Regions from separate parts of the Paenibacillus sp. FSL P4-0081 genome, predicted to be linked through region 4. Evidence: riboswitches for the same ligand, from Rfam matches in the RefSeq annotation. Region 4 holds a riboswitch; each other region holds the start of a gene.
What was found. Region 4 has a riboswitch for cyclic di-GMP ahead of P40081_RS37185 (anti-repressor SinI family protein). Riboswitches for the same ligand answer to the same signal wherever they lie in the genome.
Positions count from the first base shown of each region.

Region 1: it holds a riboswitch for cyclic di-GMP, as region 4 does, so the genes downstream of both, P40081_RS39215 (PA14 domain-containing protein) here and P40081_RS37185 (anti-repressor SinI family protein) in region 4, are expected to answer to the same signal.
Region 2: it holds a riboswitch for cyclic di-GMP, as region 4 does, so the genes downstream of both, P40081_RS22910 (thiamine pyrophosphate-binding protein) here and P40081_RS37185 (anti-repressor SinI family protein) in region 4, are expected to answer to the same signal.
Region 3: it holds a riboswitch for cyclic di-GMP, as region 4 does, so the genes downstream of both, P40081_RS03560 (transglutaminase-like domain-containing protein) here and P40081_RS37185 (anti-repressor SinI family protein) in region 4, are expected to answer to the same signal.

Region 1 is NZ_CP009280.1:1,308,351-1,312,645, forward strand. Features, by position in the region: gene P40081_RS05620 (sugar phosphate nucleotidyltransferase) at 214-1,587, shown strand; cyclic di-GMP riboswitch class I at 1,725-1,805, shown strand; gene P40081_RS39215 (PA14 domain-containing protein) at 1,819-4,275, shown strand.
Region 2 is NZ_CP009280.1:5,323,266-5,327,560, forward strand. Features, by position in the region: gene P40081_RS22905 (methyl-accepting chemotaxis protein) at 90-1,340, shown strand; cyclic di-GMP riboswitch class I at 1,845-1,941, shown strand; gene P40081_RS22910 (thiamine pyrophosphate-binding protein) at 2,060-3,703, shown strand; gene P40081_RS22915 (carboxymuconolactone decarboxylase family protein) at 3,755-4,117, shown strand.
Region 3 is NZ_CP009280.1:797,319-801,613, forward strand. Features, by position in the region: gene P40081_RS03545 (glycosyltransferase family 2 protein) at 1-902, shown strand, start outside; gene P40081_RS03550 (GtrA family protein) at 892-1,296, shown strand; gene P40081_RS03555 (class D sortase) at 1,368-2,021, shown strand; cyclic di-GMP riboswitch class I at 2,149-2,229, shown strand; cyclic di-GMP riboswitch class I at 2,302-2,382, shown strand; gene P40081_RS03560 (transglutaminase-like domain-containing protein) at 2,415-3,206, shown strand; rRNA gene P40081_RS03565 (16S ribosomal RNA) at 3,571-4,295, shown strand, end outside.
Region 4 is NZ_CP009280.1:504,755-509,049, reverse strand. Features, by position in the region: gene sipW (signal peptidase I SipW) at 1-507, shown strand, start outside; gene P40081_RS02250 (TasA family protein) at 607-1,203, shown strand; gene P40081_RS02245 (TasA family protein) at 1,273-1,863, shown strand; gene P40081_RS02240 (helix-turn-helix domain-containing protein) at 2,036-2,368, shown strand; gene P40081_RS37185 (anti-repressor SinI family protein) at 2,518-2,667, opposite strand; cyclic di-GMP riboswitch class I at 2,696-2,780, opposite strand; gene P40081_RS02235 (2-oxoglutarate dehydrogenase E1 component) at 3,299-4,295, shown strand, end outside.

The DNA of each region.
Region 1 (4,295 bases), 800 kb from region 4:
ACTGTAGGAGCGTTAGCGTCCGCCTTTGTCTCCGGATTTCTACCGCGATAAGCGGTTTAAATCAGGAAATCCGGAGACAACAGCGGCCGAAAGTCCAAACATTCCTTGCAGTGACCCTCATAACAGCCGCTTTTAGGCTTAAGCAAACGCAGCCAGCTCCCAATAACAATCCGATATTTTCGCGACATCATATAAACTTAGGAGGGTTCACTTATGAAACTAGTACTTCTATCAGGCGGTTCTGGTAAACGGCTCTGGCCTTTGTCCAATGATTCACGTTCGAAGCAATTTCTGAAAGTACTGGAAAGCCCGGCAGGTGAACCGGAATCCATGGTACAGCGGGTATGGAGACAGCTGCAGGAGACAGGGATGGCGGAATCGTCCTACCTGGCTACCGGCCGCAGCCAGGTAGAGATGATTCAGAGCCAGCTGGGCAGCGGGGTGCCGATTATCGTTGAGCCGGAGCGGCGCGATACCTTCCCTGCCATCGCACTGACAGCAGCTTATCTGTATTCGGTCGCCGGCGTTTCACCAAGCGAGACGGTAGCCATCCTGCCCGTCGATCCTTATGTGGAGTCGTCCTTCTTCGAAACCGTTCTGCAGCTGGAGAGCACGATGCTGGAGAGCGGCGCCAATCTGGCGCTGATGGGCGTAGTTCCGGAGCATGCCTCCGAGAAATACGGCTATATCATTCCTACCAGCGCCGAAGCGGGGGCGAGCGGGTATCTGCAGGTGAGCCACTTCCAGGAGAAGCCGGACCGCAAGCAGGCTGAGGAGCTGATCAGCCGGAACGCGCTCTGGAACTGCGGCGTGTTTGCTTTCCGTCTAGGTTATCTGCTGGATATTCTGCAGCGCAAAGGACTGCCGCTGAACTATGAGGAACTGCAGAAGCAGTATAAACTGCTGGCTTCCATCAGTTTTGATTACGAAGTGGTGGAAAAAGAAGAGAATATCGTGGTTCAGCCTTACGCCGGATTCTGGAAGGATCTGGGCACTTGGAACACGCTGACTGAAGAAATGACCAGCAATCATGTCGGCAAAGGCTTCGTCACTGCAGATTCCGAAGGCACCTGCCTGATCAACGAGCTGGACATTCCGATCACCGTGATCGGAGCGAAGGATCTGATTATCGCCGCCAGCCCGGACGGAATTCTGGTTACGCACAAGGCGGAGAGCCCGCGCATTAAAGAAGTGCTGAAATCTTTTGAACAAAGACCGATGTACGAAGAACGCCGCTGGGGCCACTACAAGGTAATTGATTATGTGAAATATGCGGAAGGCAATGAGGTGCTGACGAAGCGAATCTTTATCTCTGAAGGTAAAAATATCAGCTATCAGCTGCATCACAAACGCAGTGAAATCTGGACCATTGTCAGCGGTGAAGCCAGCATTGTGCTCAATGAGAAAATGCATAATGTGAAGGCGGGGGATGTCGTACGGATTCCGGAAGGCACCAAGCATGCGATCCTGGCATTGACAGATATGGAATTTATCGAAGTGCAGACCGGCTCTGAGCTGGTGGAGGAAGATAACATCCGAATCACCTTGGATTGGGAAGATATCGCCTTGCAGCAATTCATTTCATAGGTCTAATCTATCTATATAACCAATTGTTACAAATCCAAAACAGGTATTAAGAACCATTTATTAAGAAAATTTCATTTTTGCTCTAAATTAAAACTAAATAGGGACGATACTTACGGTAAGAGGGATTAATCCTTCCAATACGACAAAGGCAAACCTAATCGAAAGATAGGGACGCAAAGCTATAGGGCCTTCGCAAGAGTGGCAGCCTGGCTACCGAAAGGAAGATGGATTTTGATAACTTACCGTAAGTCTCGTTTGCTGTGCACTGTGCTGTCTCTGGCCCTTTTATTGACTGCAGTACCTCTGGGACTCGGCGGAATGCCTTCATCTGCAGAAGCTGCGTCTAGTTCCAAAGCGCCCGTTAATCCGGAGGCTTCAACCGAAGCAGTCAGATTGCTGGATGATCTGTATTCTATCACTGGAAAAGGCATTATTACCGGCCAACATGACTATCTGGAAAGTCCGGACGAATTCAGCAACAAGCTGAAAGGAACCAGCGGACAATATGCTGCTCTTCACGGCTATGAACTGGGCGTAATCAGCGGGCAATCGGAAAGTACAGCAGCGGCGCAACGCAGAAATGTTGTGAACAGCGCGATCAACTGGTATAAGGGCGGCGGCATTGTAGCCATGACTTTTCATGAGAATCTGCCCGGTACCGCATACCTCTGGTCCAATGTTCAGAAACCGCTGAGCCAGGCGGAATTCAATAAATATATTACTCCGGGTACAACACAGTACACTGCATTGATTGCAGATCTGGACAAAGTGGCAGTTTCACTTAAAAGCCTGCGGGATGCTGGTGTTCCCGTACTCTGGAGACCTTACCACGAAATGAACGGTGACTGGTTCTGGTGGGGGAAGAAAAATAACTTTGCTGCGCTTTGGAATATTATGTATGACCGTTTCGTAAACGTTCATAAATTAAACAACCTGCTGTGGGTATGGAACCCCAATGCACCCAATGCCTGGTCTGATCCTTATGCGCTGACCTACCCGGGGGCTGACAAGGTGGATGTACTCGCGGCAGATATATATGAGAACGATTATATGAATAAATATCATGACAGCCTGCTCGCACTTGCGAATGGCAAACCGATTGCCATTGGCGAGAATGGACAAATGCCAAGCACAGCAAAGCTGCAACTCTCACAGAAAAATTGGGTATATATGATGAGCTGGGGAAAAATGCTGTATGAAACCAACACAGTTGCTACCATCAAAGGTTTCATGAGCGACAGCTATACTGTGACCCGGGACGATTATAAAGCAGGCACATTTGCTACGGCGACGCCGAAACCAACAGCAACGCCAACGCCGGAACCGACAGCAACGCCAGTACCAACAGCAACACCAACGCCGGTACCAACAGCAACACCAACGCCAGTACCAACAGCAACACCAACGCCGGTACCAACAGCAACACCAACGCCGGTACCGACAGCAACGCCAACGCCAGTTCCAACAGCAACACCAGCGCCGGTACCGACTGCAATGCCAATACCGATACTGACGCCGCCCCCTGCTTCCAATGATTCTGTGACGGCCCCCGTCGTTCAGAATGGTCTTCAGGGAGAATACTACAAGAACATGACGCTTTCGGGCACTCCGGTTCTGGTCCGGAATGATGCGCTGCTGAACTTTAACTGGCGCCAGGCAGCGCCGGATGCCAAGCTTGGAGTGGATAGCTTCTCCATACGCTGGACGGGTCAGATCAAACCTTCTTTCAGTGAAACCTATCAGATTATCACTACATCCGATGATGGTATCCGCGTCTATATTGACGGCACAGCTGTAATCGACAGCTGGACCAAACAGAGCGGTACCGAGCGTACAGGAAGCATAAACCTGCAGGCAGGCCGGCTGTATGATATCAAAGTGGAGTATTACGAGAATGCCGGCGATGCCAATATCCGCCTGATGTGGCAGAGTCCAAGCCAGGCGAAGGCAACTGTCCCTACAAGCGCGTTATTTGTGAACACGGCTGCTTCTTCAGCCAGCAAAGCAGCTTTGGATGCTCCGGCTGTGACTGCAACACCAGTACCAACAGCAACGCCGTTACCAGTATCAACACCAACACCGGTGCCAACAGCAACGCCGACAGTGGCACCAACGCCGACAGCGGCACCAACGCCAACAGCGGCACCAACGCCGACAGCGGCACCAACGCCAACAGCGGCACCAACGCCAACAGCGGCACCAACGCCGGCAGAAGCTCCATTACCGGAGAATCTTACGGCCGAGGCTCCTGCGGCGAATGGGCTGGTTGCGGAATATTTCAATAATATGACGTTGTCTGGTGCTCCGGCAGTGGTACGTACCGATGCAGTGCTTGACTTCAACTGGCGTCAAGGCACGCCGGATGCCGCAATCGGCATAGATTTCTTCTCTGTACGCTGGAGCGGTAAGCTCAAGCCGCTATACACTGAGACTTATCAGATTTATACCACTTCAGATGACGGCATCCGCGTACGGATCAATGGTGAGCTTGTGATCGACAGCTGGATGAAGCAGAGCGGGACCGAACGCACAGGAAGCATAAGCCTGACAGCCGGTCAGCTATATGATATTCAAGTGGAGTACTATGAGAATCAAGGAGATGCCAGAGCACGCCTGATGTGGGAGAGTTCGAGCCAAGTTAAGGCAACGGTTCCCGCGAGCGCACTGTTTCTCCCTTCCGCTTCCTAAGTTCATACCCCCGCAGCTGT
Region 2 (4,295 bases), 3.6 Mb from region 4:
TATGTCAGTTCTTACAATAGACCGATTACGCTTTAATCCCCTATAATATTACAATGCACAATATTTATTTCTAGGGGGAACTATAGTCTATGGACTGGATGAACAAGCTGCCTTTAAAACAAAGAATCGTTGCCGGATGTTACCTGGTTGCCGCTTTATTCGCTGTCCCTGTGTTAATTACGCTCATTGCAATGGGAAAGGTGATTATCGGTATTATTCTGATTGCGGTATTGGCTGCACTGACCTACCCGCTTGCGCGCTTCATTGAGAGAACGCTTACATCTTCATTTGAGGATATCTCCAATGTGACGCATACAATCGCCAAAGGCGACTTCACCAGCCGTGCAGACGAGAACGGATCAATGGGCGACATCAGCCGCTCCTTCAACACTATGATCGATAAATTGAAGAAGATCCTAACCGACGCTTCGCAGCTTACCCGCCAGGTTATGGATGCCAGCCGGGGTATTGAGGACAAGAACCAGAACCTGAAGATTGTAATGGCACAGGTAGCCTCCTCTTCCAACGAACTTGCCCTGGGTGCGAATGAAATCTCGGTGGATATTGCCGATATGACGGAATCGATCAAAGATATCGAAACCAAAGTCTCCAATTATACAAACTCTACCAAGGAAATGAATAAACGCTCCGCCCATACACTGGAGCTGGTTGAAAAGGGACGCCAGTCCGTGGACACTCAAGCCGAAGGCATGCGGAAGAATATCCAGGCTACACAAAAAGTAGCAGATACGATCGAAGCGCTCTCACAGAATGCCCGCGGCATTACCATGATCACCAAGACCATCACGGAAATTGCCGAACAAACCAATCTTTTGTCGCTTAACGCCTCAATTGAAGCTGCACGTGCAGGTGAGCACGGACGCGGTTTCGCAGTTGTAGCACAGGAGGTCCGCAAGCTTGCCGAAGAATCAACCGCCTCCACCAAGGAAGTGTTCGGGCTGGTACGCAGCATCGAGGCCGATATCAAGCAGGCTATCGATAACATCGCTATTAATGAAGAGGTTGTTCAGGTGCAGAACGAGATGATAACGGAGACAGCACATATTTTCGCGCAGATCGTACATAGCGTGCAATACATAACCGAGCAGATCTCCTCCTTCTCCGCAGAGAGTGATCTGATGCTGGAGAGTGCGCTCAAGATCTCCGGGGCGATCGAGAATATCTCGGCCATTACCCAGGAGACGGCAGCAGGTACCGAGGAGGTATCTGCGGCGATGAACGAACAAATTCATGCCCTGCAGTCCGTAGCGGAAGAGACCGAGAAGATGACACAATCTGTCTTCCAGCTGCAAAAAACAATCCATATTTTCAAATTCTAGCAGCAGCCCCAAGAGACCATTTCCGCAGAGCAGTATGCGGGAAGGGTCTCTTTTTGGCATGGAAAAAGCAGATTGTAATGTAATATTCACAAAGTGTTAAAATAGTGCATAACCCTAAAATAACACCTTTGCACTTCTTTACTGCTAATTCTTTATTACTAATAAACTAACATTATTTTAAATTTTAATCACCTATTTCTTAAGACCTATTTCTAGGTTTTCCCAGCCTATAATTCTAATACATCTGCATAGTTTCAGGAGGTTCCTACGACGTTATGAGGCTTATGGCTTATGCAGATTAAATTCTGCTCTTTTTCTGCATTTGCATTATAAGACTTTGGTCTTCCAGACGCATCCATTTTCAAAAGTTTGAATATCTAATATTTCATCTCCTATTACATCTGAATATTCGCCAAATTTCGCGTTTTGCTGCAAACGGCTTATTGACAAAAGGCGAGCGAGGAATATATTGTAAAGGAAAATTATCCTTCGCTGTATTGATAACAACATATGAGGCAAAATTCACCGAAAGGGAATGACGCAAAGCCATGGATCTACAGTCTCACTTATCCGGTGAGATCATGACAGCCAGGTTGCTGAAAAACTATGAACGTCCGGGAATCCGCGTTCAGTTATGGTGATTCGTGCAACAGGCCTGTGCTCCTATTTCGAGTACAGGTTTTCTATTGCTAGCATACAATCAAAAAACAACTTGTGGGGTGGATGTTCTGAAGACAGTTGCAGATTATATGGCGGAAGCATTACGCGATCTTGGGGTAACACATTCTTTTGGTATTATTGGCAAGTCCATTTGTCCTATAGCTCTCAAACTTGTTGACTATGGCATTGAGTTTATTCCCGGCCGGCATGAGTCCAGCTCCGGCTTCGCAGCAGGCGGCTATGCACTGAAAACAGGCAGTCTCGGGGTTGCCTTCGGCACCTCCGGTCCAGGCGGAACGAACCTGCTAACCGCAGCAGCACACGCCAAAGCCAACAATCTCCCGGTGCTCTTCATTACCGGTCATCAGTCTATTAAAGAGCTGGGGATTCCCCAGTGTCAGGATTCCACATCCTATCTCGCCGATTTGGCGGACATGTTCAGACCGGCCACTCTTTTCAGCAAGCTGGTAGAACGCGGCGACCATTTCAGTACGATTTTCAATCATGCCCTGTCTATCGCCCTTGGTGACAAGAAAGGACCTGTTCATTTATGTATTCCGTTTGATGTTCAGACCGAGCGCCTTGAAGAATGCCGGATTGTCCTTCCGCAGCGGGAAAGGCTCGTCAGCTACGCCAACTACGAACGGGTCATTTCAGCGATCAATGCTTCCAGCAGGCCTCTGATCATTGCCGGTAAAGGGGTTAACCGCTCCGGTGCGCACAAGGAACTGGTACAGTTGGCCGAGACCTTCAACATACCGGTAGTAACCTCCCCCGGCGGTAAAGGAGCCATTGCTGCGGATCACCCGCTCTATCACGGTCCTGTGGGCGTTGGCGGATGTACGCATGGGGATGAGATGTTGAACAACAGTGATCTGTTTATCGTGCTTGGTTCGCGTCTGAGCGATATGACCATATGCAATCTTAAGAGGGAGAATCATCCGGATCAGCTGATCCAGTTTGATGTCGATCCAACCTTTGTCGGTAAAATACTGACTTCCGATACCATCTCCGTCGGCGGCGATTTACGTGACAACCTGGAGCTGTACCTCGGCAAGATTGATCCGTCCACCATAACCAGACGTGAAATAGAGATCTCCAATCACTATACTGAAGAGCTGCCTGTGCTGTCCAAGCTCTCGCTGGCTTCGGTAATGAGCACGATGAGCGATTTGATTCCATATAACAGCAGCGTGTTTGTTGATGACGGCAGCCACGGCTTCAATGCGGTCAAATGGTTCAACGTGAAGAAACCGGGGAGCTTTGTATTTGATGCCTATTTCGCCTGCATGGGGAATTCAATCGGCATGGCCATCGGTGCCAAGGCGGCTGCGCCGGAAGAGACGGTCTTCTGCATTACCGGTGACGGCTGTTTCATGATGCTCGGAACTGAAATTAACACAGCAGTTTGCAAGAATATCCCGGTTATTTTCATCGTTGTGAACAATATGCAGCTGGATATGGCCCTTAAAGGAATGGAAAAAACAACCGGACGTATCGATGGAACCATCTTTGAAGTCCCTATGGATGCAGTGAAGTTTGCTGAGTCCCTGGGAGCCACCGGCTTCCGCGCAGAGACGCAAGAGGAGTTTGCCTTTGCAATCAGCCAAGCAGTTGAACTTAACCGCGTAGCCGTTATTGAGCTGTTGACCGACCGTGACGAAATGCCTCCTACGGCCCACCGTACACTGGATCTCAACTAGGCTGTATCTTACAGATTCTCTAACTTACTATCAGGAGGCAAACAAGTGAATATGAACGTAGACAGCGGACTGGACCATTTCACCAATCTTTCCGGGGACTATGGTGCCAAAGCCCTAGCTCCTATTAAAGAGCATTTTCCCGAATTAGCCGAGTATATCATGGGCAATGCATACGGTGATATTTTTCAGCGGACGACCATCGGTTCAGACTGGAAAGAAATTGCTGTCATCTCTTCTTTGATCACCATGGGACAATTTGAACAGTTGGGTGTTCACTATGTTATGGCTCTCCGCGTGGGGATGACCGTTGATCAAATCAAAGGTATCCTGCTTCATCTGACACCTTGTATCGGCGCACCCAGAGTGATCTCGGCATTCAATGTTCTGCTGGAGACGCTGGAAGATATTCGTTAATTAACAACATAATATTACATCATTCGACTTTTGTGTTGCGCATTCAAGAAAGTTCTGGTTATAATGAAGGCAAAATATCCCAAAACCAAGTTCATGTTGTCGAATTTAGTCGCAGGAACGTAGTTTTTCGGGATATCAACATGATGAATTATCAGATCACTCTGAATAGTCATGCAAT
Region 3 (4,295 bases), 290 kb from region 4:
AAAAAGTAATGGATGGTTGCGGTGATTCCTATGAACTGGTTTTCGTCAATGACGGCAGCCGGGACCGCACGGCGGAGATCATGCGCGAGATCAGCAGCCGGGATGAGCATGTCAAGCTGATCGACTTCTCCCGTAATTTCGGCCACCAGGTGGCGATTACGGCTGGTATGGATTATGCCGAAGGCCAGGCAGTCGTGGTGATTGACGCAGATCTCCAGGATCCTCCTGAGGTTATTCTGCAGATGATTGCCAAGTGGAAAGAGGGCTACGAAGTCGTGTATGCCAAGCGGTTGAAGCGTCACGGGGAGACTTTCTTCAAGAAAGTCACCGCTAAGATCTTTTACCGCCTGCTCAGCAGTATGACCAGTGTTGAAATCCCTACCGATACCGGGGACTTCCGGCTGATCGACCGTAAAGTCTGTGATGTGCTGCGCGGTCTGAAGGAGAAGAACCGGTATGTCCGGGGTCTGGTAAGCTGGGTAGGCTTCCGGCAGACCATGGTAGAATATGTGCGGGAGGAGCGCTTTGCCGGGGAAACGAAATATCCGCTCAAGAAAATGATCCGGTTTGCGCTCGACGGCATCACCTCCTTTTCCCACAAACCGCTCAAAATCGCATCCTATATCGGATTCTTTCTGTCCTTTTCCAGCTTCATCTATCTGTTCCTGGTATTGTTCCAAAAAATCTTTACCTCCTGGACCGTACCCGGATGGGCATCTATAGTCGGCGTGAACCTGCTCTTCAACGGGATTGTGCTGATGCTGCTGGGGGTAATTGGTGAGTATATCGGACGGATCTATGATGAGTCGAAGGACAGACCGCTCTATATTGTACGTGAGACCAAAGGCTATCCGGATGCGGAAATAGAAGACACGCGGAAGGAAAGCGATTATGCCAGATAAGAAATGGAGTGCGGGGTTCATCCAGTTCCTGAAATTCAATGCGGTAGGCCTGCTGAATACACTGATTGATTTTGCTGTATTCACACTGCTGCATTCCCTTGGGATGATCAACACCCCTGCGCAGATTATTTCCTACAGCGCCGGTACGGCCAACAGCTTCTTCTGGAACAAAAAGGTAACCTTCCGTGATCGGGACAGAGGCAATAAAGAGGGCTTCGACCGGATGCAGCTGATCAGGTTTATCGTGCTGAATCTGTTGGTGCTGGGTATATCGGTGCTGCTGATTCATATATTGACCGATTCTCTCGGTATTCAAGTGCTGGTCGCCAAAGTGCTGGTCACATTTGTTACGGTGATCATTAATTTCTTCGGAAGCCGGAAATGGGTATTCTGATAATTAAGAAGCATTGCTTCTTAATTATTCCGGAAGGGTAACATCTATTCTATATTACGGAGGCGATTGTCATGCGGAAATTATCCTATTTGATTATACTTGCCGGGGTGCTTATTATGCTCTATCCCAAAGGAAGCGAATGGTACAATGACCGTCAGCAGCAAAAGCTGCTGGAAGAGGCTGAACAGGCCTACAGTGAAATCGTTCCGTCTGCGTCAGCTCCGGCCAGTGCTGATCTAAGTAAGCCTTACGCGGAAGTAACCCAGCTGCTGGCGGATGAGTCGGCTGCGGAAGAGCCAGAACCCTCTGCTGCGCCTGAGATTGAAGTCGGAGGCAAGGTGATGGCAATCATCGAAATCGACAAAATAGATCTGAAGCTGCCTGTCCTGGAAGGCGCCACCAAGGCGAATATGAAGCATGCTGCTGCGCATATGAAGGAGACGGCTCCGCTTGGCTCTGCTGGGAATGCTGCAATTGCAGCGCATAGATCAAGAACTACGGGAAGGCTATTCAACAGATTGAATGAAGTTGGAGTCGGGGACACTATTTCCGTTACAACCGGCAAGCAGGCATACAATTATGTAGTTTATGATGTGACTATTGTGGAACCAACCGATGTATCCGTATTGAAAGGGAATAAGGATGACAAGATTCTAACACTCATTACTTGTGATCCGCTGGTGAATCCAACGCATAGACTTATCATTCACGCAAAGTTATCGTGATGTTTGTAGAATAATGACGGAAAAACTTAAAATACTTAAAATTTTTATTTGTTTTCGCGGAAATCTAGTGATTTAGGTCTTGATAATAGAAATAGATATGGTAAGATATAACTATACAAAGCTAATACACGATAAACGGCAAACCTATCGAAAGGTAGGGACGCAAAGCTAGAGGGCCTTCCCGTAAGGATGGCAGCCAGCTACCGAATGAAGAGGCTTTTTTGTTTGTTCTTATTGTGAATCTAGCATTTTATGGTAGAAGCAAGGACAGATAAAGCTTATACGATAACGGCAAACCTATCGAAAGGTAGGGACGCAAAGCTAAAGGGCCTTCCCGTAAGGATGGCAGCCAGCTACCGAAAGGGGTTTTATCCAATGAAGAAGTTCTATTTAATGTTGGTTACACTATTCGTAGTGGTTACGTCGGTGCAGACAGGTACAGCTCAAGCTGCTAATGCAGATGCAAGCTGGTTGAACATAGGTCAACTTGATCAGGGTGTTATCGGAGTTTCTTATAATGTTCCTAAGGATAAGAAGATTAAGCTGATGATCACCAAAGATAATAACAGCTACACCTACAACTTATACACTTCCAAACCAACTGAAACATTCCCGCTTCAACAAGGTAACGGTTCATACAAGGTTTCCGTACTTGAGAACACTAACGGCAACAAATACAAAGTAATCTCTTCCGAGACGGTAGATCTTAGCCTGAGCAACGCCAACGCCGTATATCTGAGCTCCGTACAGAATGTTAAATGGAGTTCTTCCGATAAAGCAGTTCTGAAAGCAACACAGCTTACACAAGGTTTGACATCAGATGAAGACAAAGTGAAGGCTATCTATAATTATATCGTAGCCAATGTGAAATATGATTATTCCCTGGCTTCCAGTGTTACTACAGATTACATCCCTAACAACGACAGCACCTTGGCTACCAAGAAGGGGATCTGCTACGATTACGCTTCCTTGTTCGCTACTATGCTTCGCAGTGAAGGCATTCCTACCAAACTGGTTATGGGTAACACAAGTTATGTGACTTCTTACCACGCTTGGAATGAAGTGTTCCTTAATGGCAAATGGGTAACTATTGATACTACAGTTGATGCTGGACTTGCCAAGAACAGCAAAACAGCAGATCTGGTTAAAGTAGCAAGTAAATATACTGCAGCTAAGTTCTACTAAGAGCACAGATGCATTCATAGTTTCATTGAGGATAACCCGCTTAGTAATTAAGCGGGTTATTTTTATTTTGGAAAAGGTTGCTTTTTGGTAGAGAGATAGGGTATTATAAATAAGCGTTGTTGGAGCGGCAAACTTAATAAGAAATGGCTTAAATAAGTGATTTCAAAATAAAGCTTGCATTACTCGAATGAACGTGATATATTATAAGAGTTGCTGGTGACGCGGTAGTCGGCGCTGACAACGAGCTTGATCTTTGAAAACTGAACAACGAGTGAGTATCGGAAATCACGAAAGTGACTTCCAAAATAGAGAATGAAAATTCTCGTCAGATGTTTCAAAATGAGCAATCGCTCTTTCTAAATACAATTTGGAGAGTTTGATCCTGGCTCAGGACGAACGCTGGCGGCATGCCTAATACATGCAAGTCGAGCGGAGTTTGAATGGAAGCTTGCTTCCATTCATGCTTAGCGGCGGACGGGTGAGTAACACGTAGGCAACCTGCCCTCAAGACTGGGATAACTACCGGAAACGGTAGCTAATACCGGATAATTTCTTTCCTCTCCTGAAGAGAGAATGAAAGGCGGAGTAATCTGCCACTTGGGGATGGGCCTGCGGCGCATTAGCTAGTTGGTGGGGTAACGGCTCACCAAGGCGACGATGCGTAGCCGACCTGAGAGGGTGAACGGCCACACTGGGACTGAGACACGGCCCAGACTCCTACGGGAGGCAGCAGTAGGGAATCTTCCGCAATGGGCGAAAGCCTGACGGAGCAATGCCGCGTGAGTGATGAAGGTTTTCGGATCGTAAAGCTCTGTTGCCAGGGAAGAACGTCCGGTAGAGTAACTGCTACCGGAGTGACGGTACCTGAGAAGAAAGCCCCGGCTAACTACGTGCCAGCAGCCGCGGTAATACGTAGGGGGCAAGCGTTGTCCGGAATTATTGGGCGTAAAGCGCGCGCAGGCGGTCATTTAAGTCTGGTGTTTAAACCTTGGGCTCAACCTGGGGTCGCACTGGAAACTGGGTGACTTGAGTACAGAAGAGGAAAGTGGAATTCCACGTGTAGCGGTGAAATGCGTAGATATGTGGAGG
Region 4 (4,295 bases):
GCCTCCGGAGGCGAACCTTCCTTCTTAGGCTATCAGATCAAGACGGTGTTATCCGGTTCCATGGAGCCGGGCATCCAGACCGGATCTATAGTAGCGATTAAGCCGGGCGGGGATATGACCCGTTTTCAAAAAGGCGATGTGATTACTTTCATGAATTCCGATAACCTCCTGATTACACACCGTGTGGTCGATGCTTCAATAAACAGTGCCATAGGTGAAGCCAGCTATACCACCAAAGGGGACAATAACGATGCAGCCGATACCTCAGCGGTCAGCTCAACAAATGTGGTAGGCCAATATACCGGCGTCACCGTCCCTTATGTAGGATATGCCATGAATTTTGCGGTCTCCAAAGCCGGAAGCGTAATGCTGATGATTATCCCCGGGCTGCTCCTGCTCCTCTACGCACTGTATTCCTCCTGGAAAGCCGTAGCGGCACTGGAGAAGAAGAATGCAGGGCCAGCGGTGACCGGCGGACCGGATACCCTTCCAGACATTGTGCAATAAACCGATTGTCCTCTCCCGTTTACGAAACGCGGAGCAACAATAAATTTTCCCCGAAGACAGGTAAAGACAAAAAAAGAACGATGAGAGAGGGATGAACAAATGAACGTTAAAAAAACATTAGGTCTCGGCGTTGTATCGGCAGCACTCGGATTAACCCTGGTCGGCGGAGGAACCTTCGCTTACTTCAGCAGTACCTCCACCACTGCAGCTTCTTTTAACAACGGAACTTTATTACTTAATTCGGACCCCTCCGTTATTGTCAATCTCAGCAATCTTAAACCGGGGGATACGATCCTAAGAGATTTTAAATTGAAAAATGACGGAACGCTCAATATTCCCAAAGTTGTTCTGCGTACCTCATCTGTCATTACAGATGCCCAGGGAGATAACGGCGCCCATAATCTCAAAGACGATATTATTGTGACGTTCCTAGTTAACAAGGATAAGGTAACATCACCTGTTCTGGTCGTTTCACTGGCCGAACTTGAGCAGCAAAGTCCGGATCTTGTAGCCAAGGGAATTCTCGGCGGAATCTTTGGTGTAGAGAATGGGGGCATCAAAGCAGGCACCTCAGATAAACTGAGCGTACAGTTTGCCTTCAAGGAAACCTTCCAGCCGCAAAACTACTATCAAGGCGATACACTGGCCCTGACCCTGAACTTCGAAGCCAACCAGGAAAAAGGCGCCCTCAAATAATCTATCTGTATATGCATTCCTGATCACCGATCTTAAAAAAACATAATATACTCGAGGAGGAAATTAATTATGGGTATCAAAAAAACATTGGGTCTTGGCGTAGCATCGGCAGCACTGGGATTGTCTTTAATCGGAGGGGGCACCTTCGCTTACTTCAGCTCCACAGCAACCAGCACGGCAACCTTCGCGGCAGGCACGCTGAAGCTCGGCTCTTCCTTTAATACACCTGTTGCCCTGACCAATCTGAAACCGGGTGATTACACCGTACGCACGTTCACCTTGTCCAATGACGGCACCCTGGATATCAAACTCCTAACGCTGGCCACCAGCTACACTGTAACTGATGCGAAGGGCGATAATGCCGGCCAGGATCTTGGAGATCACTTCAAAATCAAACTTCTCGACAGCTCTTATACCAGCGGTCCGCTTGCCGGCCATGTGCTGTCCGAGATCTCCCTGAAGGACCTGAAGAACACTTCCAGCTATGATCTCGTAACGGCGGGTGTACTGCCGGGAGGCATCGCCGCTACCCAAACCAAAACCTTCAAGATTGCTTTCGAATTCGTTGACAATACCCAGGATCAGAATATCTTCCAGGGTGACGGCTTGGCGCTGAACTGGACATTCAATGCTACGCAAGGTTTGGGAGAAGCCAAATAAGGCTATTAAATTATATACACAAAACGGCATATCCTCCCTCATCCGGGCTGGATATGCCGTTTTGTCTCTCCCCGCCAGCTTCTGGCAGGAACAAGGGTTTTTGTCCGTTTTGCGAATTTTTGTTATACTGATAACAAAAAGTACGGAGGGCGTTGTAATCGTGTCAGATAATATGGGAAGCCGCATCCATAGGCTCCGGCTGGAGAAGGGTTATTCTTTATCCGAGCTTGCGGATAAGGCTGACGTGGCGAAATCATACTTAAGTAATGTCGAACGGAATATCCAATCCAACCCCTCCATTCAATTTATCGAAAAAATTGCCGATGCACTCCAAGTATCCATTCACGTATTACTGTATGGCGGAATTGCAGAAACTGCAGAGCCGGTTCTCGATGGAGAATGGTTCAGGCTGGTTCAGGATGCGATGGCCTCTGGTATAAGCAAACGTGAATTCAAGGAGTTTCTCGATTATCAGAAATGGCGGCTGGAGCAGAAGGATAACTGAAATACCCCACAAAGTGAGGCAGCAGCCTCGATGATTACCCAGGTACTTTGCGGGGACCCCGAAACAACATGTAAATTCCAACAGAAGAGGGCACAGCGGTGTACTCCGCTGTGCCCTCTTCTGTATGTATCCGTACAATGCTGAATGCCCTACATCGCCTGGAGTGCTTTTTCAGTAAAAAAACGCCGAATCTCGTCTGCCTGGATGCCAGCCTGCTTAGCAGACATTAGCAAATGCACCCATTCTAAATCCAGATCAACTACCTGCAGTTCGTCATTCCCCTGGTTGGACTTATCCAAGAAATCTCCTCCTAGAATTTTCGCGTCCCCAGGCAGTCCGGCCATCATAGTATTTCTACTTTAGATCCGAGACTTTGTGCCCCTGTCTTTCGGCAGGTTTACCCTTTACTGGACCCTTTACATGAAAGGATCTGAAAAGAATCGATGAAACCGTTCTCCGCAATAACATTATACAAGATCTTACATGAAAAGTGTGTCGTTTTCTGGAATTTTTTTATGTTAAATCGTGAAGACCCTTAGCTAAAATTGCCAATAGCTTGTATAAATAATTCCAATTCATCTTCAATCGGTCCAAATTAGTTTAAATATACTAAATAGATATTAATCCCGTAACACAATATAGAAACAATTACCCATTTCTATGATTTACAACCACCTAAATCCCTTAATTTTTTATTAATTTTAACGATATTTTATTTTTCCGGCTTCACTCGGGAAATTTATGATTGTTCCGTATGAATCCCCTGCTGAATCATACCGTTTTGCGAACGGATTGCACGAAAGTATGAATTGATTACCCTGCCGGAAAGTAGCACAATAAGATGAGAATGAAACCGCAAACATCGCAGCTCCGCTAAGCGGTGTTCCTAATATACCGCATGTGGAGTTTATCCGTTAGGAGGACCTACTCATGGCCGTCAAAGAGCCCTATAACGAATCTGTCTGGAGCAAGTATTACGGTCCCAATCTGGGCTACATTCAGGAGAAATACGAGCAGTTTGTCAAGGACCCCACTTCCGTAGAGCATCATTACCGCGACCTCTTCACAGTATCCGGCCCGCCTCCCCTGGCTCCGGATGCCGTCAAGACGCCTCCCCCCGCCATCTCAGGAGATACAGAGTGGCTCAGGAAAGCCGTTAAAGCTTCCAAGCTAATGGCTAACATCCGAATATACGGCCATATGGCTGCCGATATCGATCCGCTGGAGCGGAGCACCAACCCGATGGCGAAATGGCTGGAGATCGAGACCTATGAGCTGACGCGCGAAGATCTGAATGCCCTGCCGGCTTCATTGATCTGGGAGAATGCCCCTGAGGGCGTGCATACCGCTATGGATGCCGTTCACAGAATGCGCCAGGCCTACACACAGACCATTGCCTATGAATTCGGGCATGTGCATGACGAGCGTGAGCTGCGCTGGCTCAACAGCCAGGCGGAATCCACAACGTCGCCTGCTCCACTGAACCATGCGGAACGCAAAGAGCTGCTGAAACGCCTGATTCAGGTAGAGCAGTTCGAGACCTTCCTGCATAAGACCTTCGTCGGCCAGAAGCGCTTCAGCCTGGAGGGCAATGATGCCCTCGTGCCTATGCTGGATGAAATTGTCCGCGCTGCCGCACATGACGGCGCAGAGCATATCCTGATGGGTATGGCCCACCGCGGAAGACTTAATGTGCTTGCCCACATTCTGGGCAAACCTTATGATATTATTTTCTCGGAATTCCATCATTCGCCGAACAAGGAGCTCTTCCCGTCCGAAGGCTCCATGGGTGTCACCTATGGCTGGAGCGGGGATGTGAAATACCATCTAGGCGCCGACCGCGCCGTCCGCGAAGGCGAAACTGTGCGTACCCGCATCACGCTTGCGAACAACCCGAGCCATCTCGAGTTCGTGAATCCGGTCGTTG